2 regions of the Streptomyces sp. NPDC051173 genome follow, and region 1 is predicted to be linked to the other one. Evidence: riboswitches for the same ligand, from Rfam matches in the RefSeq annotation. Region 1 holds a riboswitch; the other holds the start of a gene.
The links. A riboswitch is a leader RNA that binds a small molecule or an ion and turns the genes downstream of it on or off. The one in region 1 is predicted to bind cobalamin.
Positions count from the first base shown of each region.

Region 2: linked by a shared signal. The riboswitch ahead of AB0435_RS30980 (cobalamin biosynthesis protein) and the one ahead of metE (5-methyltetrahydropteroyltriglutamate--homocysteine S-methyltransferase) in region 1 are both predicted to bind cobalamin.

Region 1 is NZ_JBFBBD010000042.1:3,214-10,963, forward strand. It holds gene AB0435_RS21595 (glycine betaine/L-proline ABC transporter ATP-binding protein) at 1-707, shown strand, start outside; gene AB0435_RS21600 (ABC transporter permease/substrate binding protein) at 700-2,508, shown strand; gene AB0435_RS21605 (hypothetical protein) at 2,570-2,758, opposite strand; gene AB0435_RS21610 (LysR family transcriptional regulator) at 3,025-3,969, opposite strand; gene AB0435_RS21615 (TDT family transporter) at 4,040-5,197, shown strand; gene AB0435_RS21620 (helical backbone metal receptor) at 5,124-5,864, opposite strand; cobalamin riboswitch at 5,902-6,125, shown strand; gene metE (5-methyltetrahydropteroyltriglutamate--homocysteine S-methyltransferase) at 6,163-7,750, shown strand, end outside.
Region 2 is NZ_JBFBBD010000097.1:4,926-12,675, forward strand. It holds gene AB0435_RS30970 (putative cobaltochelatase) at 1-1,967, opposite strand, end outside; gene AB0435_RS30975 (cobyric acid synthase) at 1,967-3,619, opposite strand; gene AB0435_RS30980 (cobalamin biosynthesis protein) at 3,649-4,635, opposite strand; cobalamin riboswitch at 4,754-4,880, opposite strand; gene AB0435_RS30985 (hypothetical protein) at 5,546-5,758, opposite strand; gene AB0435_RS30990 (inorganic phosphate transporter) at 5,771-7,015, opposite strand; gene AB0435_RS30995 (class II aldolase/adducin family protein) at 7,129-7,750, shown strand, end outside.

The DNA of each region.
Region 1 (7,750 bases):
GCGTGCCCCGCGAGGAGCGCGAGGAGCGGGCCGCGGAGGCCCTGGAGCTCGCGGGCCTCAAGGGCTGGGAGACCTCCTGGCCCGACGAGCTGTCCGGCGGCATGCAGCAGCGCGTGGGCCTCGCCCGCGCGCTGGCCACCGACGCCGACCTGCTGCTGATGGACGAGTCCTTCAGCGCCCTCGACCCGCTGATCCGCCGCGACATGCAGGACCAGCTGCTGGACCTCCAGACGCGGCTGAAGAAGACCATCGTCTTCATCACCCACGACCTCAACGAGGCCATGCGCCTGGGCGACCGGATCGCCGTCATGCGCGACGGCCGGATCGTGCAGAACGGCACGGCCGAGGACATCCTCGTCCGGCCCGCCAACGACTACGTCGCGTCCTTCATCCAGGACGTCGACCGCTCCCGGGTCCTCACCGCCGGGTCGATCATGGCCGAGTCCACGGCCCCGGGCAGCGCGCGGGAGGTCATCGCCGCCGCGCCCGCCACGGTCAGCGCCGAGACCCCCGTGCACGAGCTGTTCGCCCCCTTCTCGCACAGCGACCTGCCCGTCGCCGTCACCGACGAGCGGGGCGAGCTGGTCGGCGTGGTCACCCGCGACCGTCTCCTGTCGGCCCTCGGCGACGAGCCGAAGGTCGTCCCGCAGCAGGCCGCCGCCCCCGCGGCGGCCGAGCCGAAGGCGGAGGTGACCGCCCGTGCCTAGGATCCACTTCGGCAACTGGGTCGAGTCCGCCGTCAGCTGGCTCCAGACCCACCTCAGCTGGCTCTTCGACGCCATCAACACCGTGCTGACCGGGGCGTACGACGGGGTCGGCACGGTGCTCGGCGGCCCGCACCCGCTGATCATGGCGGGCATCCTCGCCGTGATCGCCTGGTGGCTGCGCGGTCTCCTGCCCGCCGTCCTCACCTTCGCCGGTCTCGCGCTCGTCGACTCCTTCGGCCTGTGGGACCGGGCGATGTCGACGCTGTCCCTCGTCCTCGTCGCGAGCCTGATCACCCTGGTGATCGCCGTGCCACTGGGCATATGGGCCGCGCGCAGCCGGACCGTGAGCGGTGTGCTGCGCCCGGTCCTGGACGTCATGCAGACGATGCCCGGCTTCGTCTATCTGATCCCCAGCGTGATGTTCTTCTCGATCGGGCCCATCCCCGGCCTGATCGCGACCGTGGTCTTCTCGATGCCGCCCGGCGTGCGGATGACCGAGCTCGGCATACGCCAGGTCGACGGTGAACTGGTCGAGGCGGCCAAGGCGTTCGGTACCACGCCGCGCGACACCCTCACCCGGGTCCAGCTGCCCCTCGCCCTGCCCACGATCATGGCGGGCATCAACCAGGTCATCATGCTGGCGCTGTCCATGGTCGTCATCTCCGGCATGGCGGGCGCGGGCGGCCTCGGCGAGGCCGTGTACGCGGCGGTCACCCAGGTCGACATCGGCGGCGGTGTGGAGAGCGGCCTCGCGGTCGTCATCCTCGCCATCTACCTGGACCGCATGACCGGCGCCCTCAACCAGCGGGTCTCCCCGCTGGGCCGCCGGGCCGTGGCCAAGGCGGCGGCGACGGCGCGGGGCGCCTCGTTCCTGCGCTACCGCCCCGGCACGGCCGTGGCCACCGTCGGCGTCGTCGTCCTCGCGCTCGTCGCGGGCGGCATGAACCTCGCCGGGAGCGGCGACGGCAAGCAGCACGTGGCCGCCGGCAAGAACGTCGGCGACGGCAAGCAGATCAAGCTCGGCTACTTCCCCTGGGACGAGGCGGTGGCCACCACCTACCTCTGGCAGAACATCCTGGAGGACCGGGGCTACAAGCCGGACGTCAAGCAGCTCGACCCCGGCCCGCTCTACACCGCGCTCGCCCAGGGCCAGATGGACGTGCAGTTCGACTCCTGGCTGCCCACGACGCACAAGCAGTACTGGGACCGCTACGCGAACCAGCTCACCGACCTCGGCTCCTGGTACGGGCCGACGTCGCTGGAGCTCTCCGTGCCGTCCTACGTCAAGGGCATCGACTCGCTCGCCGACCTCAAGGGCAAGGGCGCGCAGTTCGGCGGGAAGATCATCGGCATCGAGTCCAGCGCCGGGATGATGGGCACCCTCAACGACAAGGTGCTCAAGGAGTACGGCCTCGACGGTGAGTACAAGGTGGTCTCCTCCTCGACCGCCACGATGCTCGCCGAGCTGGACCGGGCGGTCAAGAAGAAGGAGCCGATCGTCACGACCCTGTGGACCCCGCACTGGGCCTACGGGAAGTACGACCTCAAGAAGCTCAAGGACCCGCAGGGCGCCTGGGGCAAGGGCGAGCAGCTCCACAGCGTCGCCAAGAAGGACTTCGGCAAGGACTTCCCGCAGGTCGCGGAGTGGCTGAAGAACTTCAAGATGTCGGAGAAGGAGCTAGCCGGCCTGGAGGTCGCGATCAAGGACGGCGGCAAGGGCCACGAGAAGGCGTCGGCCCGCAGCTGGCTCGACGCCCACCCGGGCATGGAGGACAAGCTGGCGCCGGTACCGGCGAAGTAGATCCTCAGCTCAACGGCAGGGGCCGGTCGTCCACTTGGACGACCGGCCCCTGCCGTTGCGTTCACAGTGCGATGAGGCCGTTCTTCCCGGGCGGGGCGGGCGAGTGCCACTGGTCCGCGCTGGCCGCGTTGGCGTTCACCTTCCCCAGCGTCACCAGCGTGAAGTTGCTGCCCTCATGGGCACTGGCAGGCACGGTGAGAATGCCGAAGAAGGCGGCGACCCCGAGGACGACGGTGGCGATACGACGCATGAACCGACCCTTCGAATAGGGAAGTTGGGCGCCGCGATCATGCCCTGCGGGGGCCTTCCCATGCGCGGGGTCACCCGGACGGGGCGTGTGCGCCATGCGGACCGCGTGGCCCGTACCATCCAGCCTGTCCGGCGTTTGAGGACAACGCGGCGTAGCCGTGTTGCGGGGTCTGGGGCGGAGCCCCAGTTTCGGGAAGGGGCGGGGCAGGGGAACAAAGCGCCGCAGGCGGCAACGGCGCCGCACTCACCCGACGCCCACCCGCCGTCTCAACTCCGCGTCAAAGACAGAAGCTCCCGCGCCGGCCCCGCCGGCAAATGCCCCACCGGCCACACCGCCCGCAGATCACGCCGCAGACGCACCACCCCCACCGGCACCTCCACGAGCCGCCGGGACGCGAGCTCCTCACCGACCGCGAGCTCGCTCAGGACGGAAGGGCCCGCGCCGCTCACGACCGCCGCCTTCACCGCCGTCGTCGAGGACAGTTCGAGCAAGGGGACGGCGGGACCTCCGTGCGAAGCGAGCGCGGCGTCCAGCACCTGCCGCGTCCCCGAGCCGCGTTCGCGGAGGATCAGGGGGGTGGCCGCGAGTTCGGAGGGCGGCAGGGGAGCGCGGCGGCGGGCCCACGGGTGGGAGGGGGCGGTCACGACGACGAGCCGGTCGTGGCCGACGACCGCGCCGTCGAGGTCGGCCGGCAGGTCGAGGCCCTCGACGAAGCCGAGGTCGGCCTCACCGGCGCGCAGCCGCTCGGCGACGGCGGCGGAGTTCCCGGCGAGCAGCGAGACGGCCGTGCCGGGCAGCTGCCGGTGCAGGGCGATGAGCCAGCCCGGCAGCAGGTACTCGGCGATGGTCATGCTCGCGGCGACCCGCAGCCGCGAGTCCCGGCGCCCGCGCAGCGCCCGCGTCCCCGCGTCGAACGCCTCGGCGGCCTCGACGACCCGCCCGGCCCAGTCGGTGACGAGCGCTCCCGCGTCGGTGAGCCGCGAGCCGCGCGGCGACCGTTCGACCAGGGCCACGCCGAGCTGTCGCTCCATGCTGCGGATCCGGCTGCTGGCGGCCGGCTGCGTGATGCCCAGTTCCTTCGCCGCCCGGCCCAGGCTGCCCAGCCGGGCCACGGCGAGAAGGAGCTCCAGCGCCCCGAGATCGGGCACCCGGTGCGAGAGAGGGCTGCTCGTATCGCTCGTGAACCCGCCGCTCGTAAACCCGTCGCTCATAAACCCAGCTTATGCCCTCATAGACCGATGGCCTCTGGTTGCACGGAGTGCAATGGGTGATCGTGGAGGCATGACCACGCTCGTCCATCCCAGCCCCACCCCTCTCACGCGTCACGACCCGCGGCCGGGTGTCCGCCACCTCGGCCCGAACTGGTACGCCGCCGTGATGGGCACCGCCATCGTCGCGGGCGCCGGCAGCGCCCTCCCGCTGCGGGCGCCCGGGCTGCGCGGCGCGTACGAGGTGGTGTGGGCGCTGGCCGCCCTCGGGCTGCTCACCCTGCTGACCGCCCGCGCCGCGCACTGGCTGCGCCACCCCGACCAGGCCCGGCGCCACCTCGCCGACCCGATGGTCGCGCCGTTCTACGGCTGCCTGGCCATGGCCCTGCTGTCCGTCGGCAGCGTCACGCTCGCCGTGGGCTCGGACCTCATCGGCAAGGACGCGGCCGTCGCCGTCGACGCCGTCCTCTGGCCGGCGGGCACGGTGATCGGCCTCGCGGCGGCCGCGGGCATCCCGTACCTGATGGTCACCCGGCACAGGATCGCGGTGGACGGCGCCTCGCCCGCCTGGCTGCTCCCGATCGTCGCGCCGATGGTGTCCGCCGCGACGGGCCCGGCGCTGGTGCCGCACCTGCCGCACGGCCAGTGGCAGGAGGCCATGCTGCTCGGCTGCTACGCCCTGTTCGGCATGAGCCTGCTGGCCACGCTGCTCATCCTGCCGATGGTCTTCGCCCGGCTGATCCACCACGGCGCGCTGCCCCTGGCGCTGACCCCCGCCCTCTTCCTCGTCCTCGGCCCGCTCGGGCAGTCGACCACCGCCGTCAACAACGTCGCCGACGCCGCGCAAGGCACCGCCGCCACCTCCTACGCCCAGGCCATGACCGCCTTCGGCGTGCTCTACGGCACCCCCGTGATGGGCTTCGCGCTGCTGTGGCTGGCACTGGCCACCGCCATGGTGGTCCGGGCCTTCCGGCGCGGCATGGGCTTCGCGATGACCTGGTGGGCCTTCACCTTCCCCATCGGCACCTGCGTCACCGGCGCCGCCGCGCTCGCCCGCCACACCGGTCTGCACGCCTTCAACGGCCTGGCCTACGGGCTGTACGCGCTGCTCGTCGCGGCCTGGCTGGTCACCGCCGTGTGCACCCTGCGCGGCCTGGTCAGCGGAAAGCTGCTCGCAGCGCCTCGCCCAGCACCCTCGGCGCCCGTGTCAACGACGGCCCGTACCACGTGAGATGACGCCCGCTGACGAGCGCGCACGGCAGCCCGGGGAACGCCTCCGGGCCGTCGTCGGCGGTGAAGCGGTACGGCTCGTCCGGCAGGACCGCCAGCTCGGCGCCGCATGAAGTCAACTCACCGAGGGGCACGCGGGGATAGCGCTCCGCGTGCCCCGCGTACACATGGGCGACACCGAGCCGGGCGAGGACGTCCCCCGCGAAGGTGTCCCGGCCCAGCACCATCCACGGCCGCCGCCACACCGGCACCACCGCCCGTACGGCCGGGCCCGCGGGCCGGACCTCCCGCCACGCGTCCTCGGCCTCCGCCAGCCACCCGGGCCGCTCCAGCCCGCACCCCTCCACCAGCACCCGCTCCAGCTCCCCGAACGCCTGCTCGAGGGTGCGCACTTCGGTGACCAGCACCCGCAGGCCCGCCGCACGCAGCGCGACCAGGTCGGGGGCGCGGTTCTCCTCCTCGTTGGCGAGGACGAGGTCGGGCGCGAGGGCGGCGATCCGGGCCACGTCGGGGTTCTTGGTGCCACCGATCCGCACGACGTCGAGCCCGGCGGGGTGGTCGCACCAGTCGGTGGCACCGACGAGCAGGCCGGGCGCGGTGACGGCCACGGCCTCGGTGAGCGAGGGGACGAGGGACACCACGCGCCGTACGGCAGTACGAATGGCCATGATCACAGAGTACGCCCGGGCGGCAACTCCTATGACTATGCTGGCCGGTGCAGCTGGTTCGCCCCGTCCGCCAGTCGGGAGCGTCGCAAGAGGGAATCCGGTGCGAATCCGGAACTGCCCCGCAGCGGTGAGTGGGAACGAAAGCGGTCATACGCACTGGACGCCGTCCGGGAAGCGACCGCCAGTAGGTGACCGGCCCTTCGACGAGGGACCGGGGCGTGCCCGCGAGTCCGAAGACCTGCCACTGCCCGTATGCCCGCACGGGGTACGGACCGCACGAACTCCGGAGGAGAGTTCCGTGAAGCAGACGCATGTCGCACGTGTGAATCCCACGCTGCACGGCTACCCGAGGCAAGGCCCGGGCCGTGAGCTGAAGAAAGCCATCGAGGGCTATTGGGCCGGCCGCCTGGACGCGGATCAACTCCTGGGGACCGCGGCCGCGCTGCGCGCGGCGGCCCGCGAGGAGCTGCGCGAGGCGGGCATCACCGAGGTGCCCACGGGTGACTTCTCGTTCTACGACCATGTGCTGGACACCGCCTGGGCGGTCGGCGCGGTGCCCGAGCGGCACCGGGCGGCGGCCACGACCGAGCTGGACGTCTATTTCGCCATGGCCCGCGGCACGGCGGACACGCCACCGCTGGAGATGACGAAATGGTTCGACACCAACTACCACTACCTCGTCCCCGAATTGGGGCCCGACGCGGAATTCACGCCGGACTCCCGCAAGCAGGTCGGCGAATTCCGTGAGGCGCGCGAGGCGGGCTTCACGGCCCGGCCCGTACTGCTGGGCCCCGTCAGCTTCCTGCTGCTGGCCAAGCCCGCGCCCGGGGCCGGTGCGGACTTCGAGCCGCTGACCCTCCTGGACCGGCTGCTGCCCGTCTACGCCTCGCTGCTCGCCGACCTGCGGGCGGCCGGAGCGGAGTGGGTGCAGCTGGACGAGCCCGCGCTCGTGCAGGACCGGCCCCGCTCCGTACTGAACGCCACCGCCCGCGCCTACCGCGAGCTCGGCGCGGCCACGGACCGCCCCCAACTGCTGGTGGCCTCCTGCTTCGACCGGCTCGGCGACGCCCTGCCCGTGCTCGCCCAGGCCCCGGTCGAGGGCCTCGCGATGGACTTCACCGGCCCCGCGGCCGCCGACCTCGACGCCCTCGCCGCGCTCGGCGGCCTCCCCGGCAAGCGGCTGATCGCGGGCGTCGTCGACGGCCGCAACGTCTGGGCCGCCGACCTGGAGCGGGCCCTCTCCACCCTGGCCACCCTGCTCGGCCTGGTGGACCGGCTCGACGTCGCGCCGTCCTGCTCCCTGCTGCACGTGCCGCTCGACGTCGCCGCCGAACGCGACCTCGACCCGCAGATCGCCCGCTGGCTGTCCTTCGCCCGCCAGAAGACGGCCGAAGTCGCCACCCTCGCGCGGGCGCTGAGCGAGGGCCGCGAGGCGGTGGCGCCCCAGCTCGCCGCCAACCGCGCCGCCCTCATGGCCCGAGCGGGCTCCGCCCTGACCCGCGACGCGGCCGTACGGGACCGCTGCGCGGCCGTCACCGCCGAGGACACCCGCCGCCCCCAGCCGTACGCGGAACGGGCCGCCGCCCAGCGCGCCCGCCTGGACCTCCCGCCGCTGCCCACGACCACCATCGGCTCCTTCCCGCAGACCGCGGAACTCCGCCGCGCGCGGGCCGACCTGCGCGCCGGGAAGCTGACCACCGAGGAGTACCGGGAGCGGATCGCCACCGAGATCCGCGAGGTGATCGCCTTCCAGGAGAAGGCCGGACTCGACGTGCTGGTGCACGGCGAGCCCGAACGCAACGACATGGTCCAGCACTTCGCCGAGCGGCTGAACGGCTACCTCGCCACCCGGCACGGCTGGGTGCAGTCCTACGGCACGCGCTACG
Region 2 (7,750 bases), on a different contig from region 1:
AGCCGCACCGGGCCCGTCTCGCAGTCCACGACCACCGACGCCGTGCCCTCGCCCGCCAGCAGCCGTGCGGCACGCGCCGCCCGGGCCAGCGGCTCCGGGCCGCCCGTCGCCCGCCCGTCGGTCACGACGACCAGCAGCGGCCGCCGCGACGGGTCACGCAGCCGCTCCACCCGCAGCACCTCGTGCGCCTGGAGCAGCCCCGCCGCCAGCGGCGTACGGCCACCGGTCGGCAACCTCTCCAGCCGGGCCGCGCCCACGTCCACCGACGACGTCGGCGGCAGCGCCACGTCCGCGCCCGCGCCCCGGAAGGTGATCATCCCGATCTTGTCCCGGCGCTGGTACGCGTCGAGCAGCAGCGACAGCACCGCGCCCTTGACCGCGCCCATCCGCTTGCGCGCCGCCATCGAACCGGACGCGTCCACGACGAACAGCACGAGATTCCCCTCGCGCCCCTCGCGCACCGCCTCCCGCAGGTCGTCACGGCGCACGACCAGGCCCGGCCCGCCGCGCCCGCGCGCCCGCTGGTGCGGCGCCGCCGCCCGTACGGTCGCCGCCAGGTGCAGCTTCCCCAGCGCGCCCCGCGGGCGCCGGGCCCCCGTCGTCCGGCCGTGCGCGGTACGCGCCCGCGAACGCCGCCCGTCCGCGCCCTCACCCAGGCCCGGAACGTCGAACTTGCGCGCACGGAACGGGTCCGCGGCGGCGACCGCCGGGGCGTCACCGCCCTCCGTCGGGCGCTCCCGCCCGTCGGCCGCGCCCTGCTCGCCGTGCGCCTCGGGGGCCGAACCCTCCTGCCGCGCCGGGGCGTTCTCCCGCGACCCGCCCTGCTCGGGGACGTCCGGGGTGCCGGGCCCGTCCGCGTCCCGCGGCGGCTCGCCACCGCCGGGGCCGTCGTCGCCGGGACCGCCGTCCGGGCCCTCCGGCTCCGGGTCGGGCTCGGGCTCCGGCTCGTCGTCCTCGAACTGCCGCAGGATCTCGTCGAGTTTGTCCTCGTCCAGACCGGGAGCGTCGAAGGGGTTGCGCCGTCGTCGGTGGGGGAGAGCCAGCAGGGCCGCCTGCCGTACGTCCTCGGTGACGACGTCCGTACGGCCCGCCCATGAGGCGAGCGCGGTCGCGGTGCGCGCGGTGACGATGTCGGCACGCATGCCGTCCACCTCGAAACCGGCGCACACGGCGGCGATCCGGCGCAGCGCGCCGTCGCCGAGCCGTACCGCCGGCAGCAGGGCGCGCGCGGCGGCGATGCGCTCGCGCAGCGCGTCCTCCTCGGCGGCCCACTTGGCGGTGAAGGCGGCCGGGTCCTCGTCGTGGGCGAGCCGGCGGCGTACGACCTCGACCCGCTCGTCGGGCTCGCGGGACGCGGCGACCTCGACGGTCAGCCCGAAGCGGTCGAGGAGCTGCGGGCGCAGCTCGCCCTCCTCGGGGTTCATGGTGCCGACGAGGAGGAAGCGGCTGGCGTGGCGGACGGAGACGCCTTCGCGCTCGACGGACGAGGAGCCGGTCGCGGCCGCGTCGAGGAGCGAGTCCACGAGGTGGTCCCCCAGGAGGTTGACCTCGTCGACGTAGAGAACGCCCCGGTGCGCGGCCGCCAGCAGGCCCGGTTCGAAGGCCTTGACGCCCTCGCCCAGCGCGCGCTCGATGTCGAGCGCGCCGACGAGCCGGTCCTCCGAGGCGCCCACCGGCAGCTCGGCCATGCGCGCGGGGCGCGGGGCGTGCGGGGCGCCGTCCTCGTGCGGACCGTCCGGGCAGGCGGGGTCCGGGGCCGCCGGGTCGCACGAGAACCGGCAGCCGGTGATGGTCGCGACCTCGGGCAGCAGCGCGGAGAGTGCCCTGACCGTCGTCGTCTTGGCGGTGCCCTTCTCGCCCCGTACGAGCACTCCGCCGATGGCCGGTGAGAGGGCGTTGAGCAACAGGCCCAGCCGCATGTCGTCCATGCCGACGATCGCGGTGAACGGATAGGTGGCCGAGGCCATCAGGTGTTACCCCCTTCGAGGGAATCGATCCCACTGGGCGTGCCGGCGGTCGCCGGCTCCGGCAGCGTGTCGCCGTTCCCCGCGCGAGCGGGGGTGATGCCAGGACCGCGACGGTCCGGGCCCTGTTCTCTCCGCGCGGGCGAAGGCGGCGCCCCCGGCGGTATGAACGGCAGTCCCGCCGGAACCCCGTCCTCGATCAGCCGCAGCAGCGCGTCCGTGTCCGCGTGCTGTTCTATGAGATCGCCGAGCCGGTCCAGCTGCTCCTCGCGCAGCGCCGCGAACGACGTGTCCGGAGCCGGTACGAACGACCGGCCCGCCGCCTCGGCGACTCTCCGCAGGAACGCCCGCCGGAAGCCGTCGCTCTCCAGCGAGCCGTGCCAGTGCGTGCCCCATACGGACCCCGACCGGCAGCCGTCCAGGAACGGCTCATCGCCGCCGAGCACTTCGGCGACACCGTGGTGGATCTCGTAGCCCTCCACCCGCTCGCCGAGTGCCTCGCCGGCCGGCCGGGCCAGCGTCTTCTCCACCGCGAACCGCACCCGTACCGGCAGCAGGCCCAGGCCCTCGACCGTGCCCGCCCTCGACTCGACCTCGTCCTCGATGCGCTCGCCCAGCAGCTGGAAGCCGCCGCAGATGCCCAGCACCGGCCGGCCCTCCGCCGCGCGCCGCGCGATCGCGTCCGCCAGCCCGCGCTCGCGCAGCCAGGCGAGCGCCCGCACGGTGCCGCGGGTGCCCGGCACGACGACCAGGTCCGCGTCGAGGAGCTCCTCCGGGCGGTCCACGAACCGTACGACCACGCCCGGTTCGGCGGCGAGCGCGTCGACGTCGGTGAAGTTCGACATCAGCGGCACCGCGCACACCGCGACCCGCAGCACGTCGGCGCCGTGCGGCGGGGCGACCACCGACTCCCGCACCGCGCCGCGCATCGACACCCGCAGGCCGTCCTCCTCGTCGATGCCGAGGCCGTGGGCGAACGGCAGCACGCCGACCGTGGGCCGCCCGGTCAGGCCGCGCAGCATCTCCAGGCCGGGCTCCAGCAGCGTCACGTCCCCCCGGAACTTGTTGACCAGATAGCCCGCTATGTGCGCCTGGTCCTCGCGGGACAGCAGCGCCGTCGTACCGAAGAACGACGCGAACACCCCGCCCCGGTCGATGTCACCGACCACGACGACCGGCAGCCGCGCCGCACGGGCTATGCCCATGTTGACGATGTCCGTGCGCCGCAGATTGATCTCGGCGGGGCTGCCCGCGCCCTCGCAGATCACCGCGTCATGGGTGCGCCGCAGCTCGGCCAGGCAGTCGGTCACCGTGCCGAACAGCTGCTCCTGGCGGCCGGAGTGGTAGCCGCGCGCGCTGAGCTCACCCACCGGCTTGCCCATCAGCACCACCTGACTGCTGCGGTCGCCGCCGGGCTTGAGCAGCACGGGGTTCATCAGGGCCGACGGCTCGACCCGGGCCGCAGCGGCCTGCATGGCCTGGGCGCGGCCTATCTCCGCGCCCTCGCGGGTCACGAAGGAGTTGAGCGACATGTTCTGCGCCTTGAACGGCGCGACCTTGACGCCCTTGCGGACCAGCCACCGGCAGATCCCGGCGGTCACCACGCTCTTGCCCGCGTCCGAGGTCGTCCCGGCCACGAGCAGGCCCCCGCCCAGCGGGCCCGAGGACCCGCCCTTGTCCGCTGTCACCGGCTCCTCCTCGTAAGGCGATCTGGGGAAAGACTGCCCGCCGCACGGCCCCGGGAGACGGCGGCCCGCACCCCGATCGCGACGCCCAGCGCCAGCAGCGACACCCGCCGGGAGAGCCGCACGGCGCGCTCGATGTCGGCGGTCTCCACCGGGCGGTTCTCCGCGCCCAGGACCGGGCGGTGCTCGACGCGGCCCTTGTAGGCGAGGGTGCCGCCGAGGCGTACGCCGAGCGCCCCGGCGAACGCGGCTTCCACCGGGCCCGCGTTGGGGCTCGGGTGCCGGGACGCGTCGCGCCGGGCCACCCGCCAGGCGCCCCGCGGGTCGGGGCCGGCGAGCACGGCGAGGGTGGCGGTGAGCCGGGCGCCGGGCCAGCCGACGACGTCGTCGAGCCGGGCCGCGGCCCAGCCGAAGCGCCGGTAACGGGGCGACTTGTGGCCCACCATCGCATCCAGGGTGTTGACGGCGCGGAAACCGGCCAGCCCCGGGACACCGCCCAGCGCACCCCAGACGAGGGCGCCCACGACGGCGTCGGAGGTGTTCTCGGCGACGGACTCCACGACGGCGCGGGCCATCTGCGGACCGTCCAGCGCCTCCGGGTCGCGCCCGCACAGATGGGGCAGCCGCTCCCGGGCGACCTCCAGGTCACCCGCGGCGAGCGCGCCTCCGACGGCGCGGGCCTCACGGCCCAGCGAAGTGCCGCCCAGCACGGCCCAGGTGGTGGCGGCGGTCAGGGCGACCGTGGCGGCGGGGGAGGGGCGTACGGCACGGGCCAGCGCACCGGCGGCGGCCACGGTGCCGCCCGCGCACAGCAGCGTGTGCAGGGCGCCGTGACCGCGGTGATCCCGCCACAGCCGCTGCTCCACGGCCTGCGCGGCACGCCCGAAAGCGGCCACGGGATGGCCGCGGCGGGGGTCGCCGAGAGCGAGGTCGCCGAGGAAGCCGAGCGCGGCACCGCACGCGAAACCGAGGTGATCGGCGCGCATCGGATCAGACCGCCGTCGTGTGGTACCTGGATCCAGGGGAAAGGGGTGGTCGGCGGCCGGGCATGGCGATGTGTCCTCACTCAGGGTCCGCGCCCTGGCTCGACGTGACCGGCGACCAGAGTCTCCTGGCTCCCGGATCGACGCCGCCCCCTGCCTTCCGGCCTCGCGGCCGTGGCGGTAGTGCTTGGGGGAACGCTCCCCGGTGACAGTGGCGGGACCGCGCCGGACTCACACCGGCTTCCTCTGCTGTCGCCGTTTGGCCTCGGAAGTCCACCATGGGGTGTGAACGGGCGTCAACTTTCCCGTTGGGCGGGTGAGCTGGGCTTTGCCGGCGGGTTCGTCCTTCGGGCGTGGCCTCAATCGCCGGCCGGGCTGGGTTTGTGGCTGGACCGGGGGTGTGGCCTCCGGGCTGAGGACCTGGAACGCGGTGCGTGGCGCCGTGAGGCGTATTGAGTGCTGTGACGACGCACCGCGTTCCAGAACCTCACCCTCCGGCCCCACCCCCTCCGCCGGAGAGCAAGTTGAAGGCCGGCGGGGGCGTAGACCCTCGGGGCGCGCCATTCTTTTCGGCCGGTGCGCCGTTCTTCCAACCGGGCACGCCTCCCTCTTCCGCCGGGCGCGCTGTTCTTTTCTTTCCGCCGGGTGCGCGAAATTCAGCCCGTTGGGGGCACCTCCCAGCGGTAGCTGGGGGGAGGCAACGGACCCGAGGTTCGGGGTCTGGGGCAGCGCCCCAGTTTCGGGAAGGGGCGGGGTAGGGGAACAAAGCCCGCCGCAGGCGCCGACCGGCCCGCAGCCGGGGGTCTGGGGCGCGTGCCCCAGTTCGGGGAAGGGCGGGGCTGGGGAACAAGCCCCGCCGCAGGCGGCAACCCACCCGCGGGTCAGGGATCCGGGGCTGAGCCCCGGCCCCCACCTACCCCACGATCAAAAAGATCCCGTACCCCACAGCCGCCGCGCACAGCGCAAAGCACGCGTACGCTCCGGACCGCGCCAGGACCCCCGGAGCCGCGCTGCCCGCGGAGCGCGACGTGCCGACGATCCCCAGTGTGAAGACGCCGACCAATCCGACGGTCACGACGAGGCTGACGCCGAAGACCTGCCCAAGAGCTGCCCAGTCGATCTGCATGGTGTGGATTCCTTAGCTCGCCGCGGCGGCGGGGGTGCGCCCGGGTTCGGGGGAGACGGCGACCACCGGGGCGGCGGTCACGGGACCGGCCGGCGGCGGGGCGACGGCCTGGAGCGCGGCGGTGACCACACCGGCCGGCTCGGCCGCTTCCGCCTGGACCTCGTTGACGCTGTCGTGGGTGACCGGCTTGCGGCGGGAAGCGGCGTAGATCGCGCCGCACACCAGCAGGCCGAGCACGGCGACGGTGGTGACGCCCCAGTCGCCCTGGTCGGCGAGGAACGCCGCGCCACCGGCGACGATGCCCGCGGCCGGGAGCGTCAGGCACCAGGCGATCGCCATCCGGCCCGCGGTCGACCAGCGCACCACGCCGCCCTTGCGGCCGAGGCCGGAGCCCATGATCGCGCCGGAGCAGACCTGGGTGGTGGAGAGGGCGAAGCCGATGTGCGAGGAGGCGAGGATCACGGTCGCGGCGCCGGTCTGGGCGGCGAAGCCCTGCGGCGGCTGGATGTCGGTGAGGCCCTTGCCGAGCGTACGGATGATGCGCCAGCCGCCCAGGTACGTACCGAGCGCGATGGCCAGGCCCGCGGAGACGATGACCCACAGCGGCGGGTCGGAGTGCGGGGCGACGACGCCGCCGGTGACCAGCGCGAGGGTGATGACACCCATCGTCTTCTGCGCGTCGTTGGTGCCGTGGGCGAGGGAGACGAGGGCGGCGGAGGCGATCTGCCCGGCGCGGTAGCCCTTGGCGGTCTCCTTCTCGTCCCGGCCCTTGGCGAGCCGGTAGGTGAGCCGGGTGGCGACCGTGGCGGCGATGCCCGCCACGATGGGCGCCGCGACGGCCGGGATGAGGACCTTCATGACGACCTTGTCGGCGTTCACCGCGTTGAAACCGACGGACACGATGGTCGCGCCGATCAGGCCGCCGAAGAGGGCGTGCGAGGAGCTGGAGGGCAGACCGGCCAGCCACGTCAGCAGGTTCCAGACGATCGCGCCGATCAGTCCCGCGAAGATCACTTCGGGTCTGATCCCGGCGCTCTCGTCGATGATGCCCCCGGAGATGGTCTTGGCGACCTCGACGGACAGGAACGCGCCGACGAGGTTGAGAACCGCCGACATCGCCACCGCGACCTTGGGCTTGAGCGCCCCGGTGGAGATGGTGGTGGCCATGGCGTTGGCCGTGTCGTGGAAGCCGTTCGTAAAGTCGAACACCAAGGCCGTGACGATCACGATCCCGATGAGAAGCGTGATGTGTTCCATTCACCCAGGCAATCAGCTCGATGGTCAGTACAGCGGTGACCGTAAAGACCCTGGGTGAACGGAAGGTGAACTGGGTTGGACCGAGTGGTGGCGCGAACCGGAGGCGGATGACGATGCGGATATCGAACACAGCACAGGGTGACAACAGCGGCACGAGCGGCGACATCGGGCGGGCCTGGGCCGAGGTCGTGGCCACCGCCCGCCGCACCGTGGCGGACGGGTTGGTGGTGGGCACCTCAGGCAATGTCTCCGCGAGGGTCGGCGATGTCGTTCTTGTCACGCCCAGCGGCGTCCCGTACGACCGGCTCCGCCCGGAGGACGCGGTCGGCGTCGACCTCGACGGCCGCCAGGTCCTCGGCGAGCTGACCCCCACCAGCGAGCTCCCCATGCACCTGGCCGTCTACCGCTCCACCGACGCGGCGGCCGTCGTCCACACCCACGCCGTCCACGCCACGGCGGCCGCGGGCCTGGTCGACGAGCTGCCTCTGGTCCACTACATGGCGGGCGCGCTGGGCGGCCCGGTACGGGTCGCCGACTACGCGCTCTACGGCACGGACGAACTCGCCCGCAACATGCTGCGCGCCCTCGAAGGCCGCACGGGCTGCCTCCTGCGGAACCACGGCACGGTCGCCCACGGCGAGACCCTCGACCAGGCCTACGACCGCACGGCTCAGCTGGAATGGATGTGCCGCGTGTGGCTGACGTCGGCGGCGGTACCGGACCGGACACCGTCGC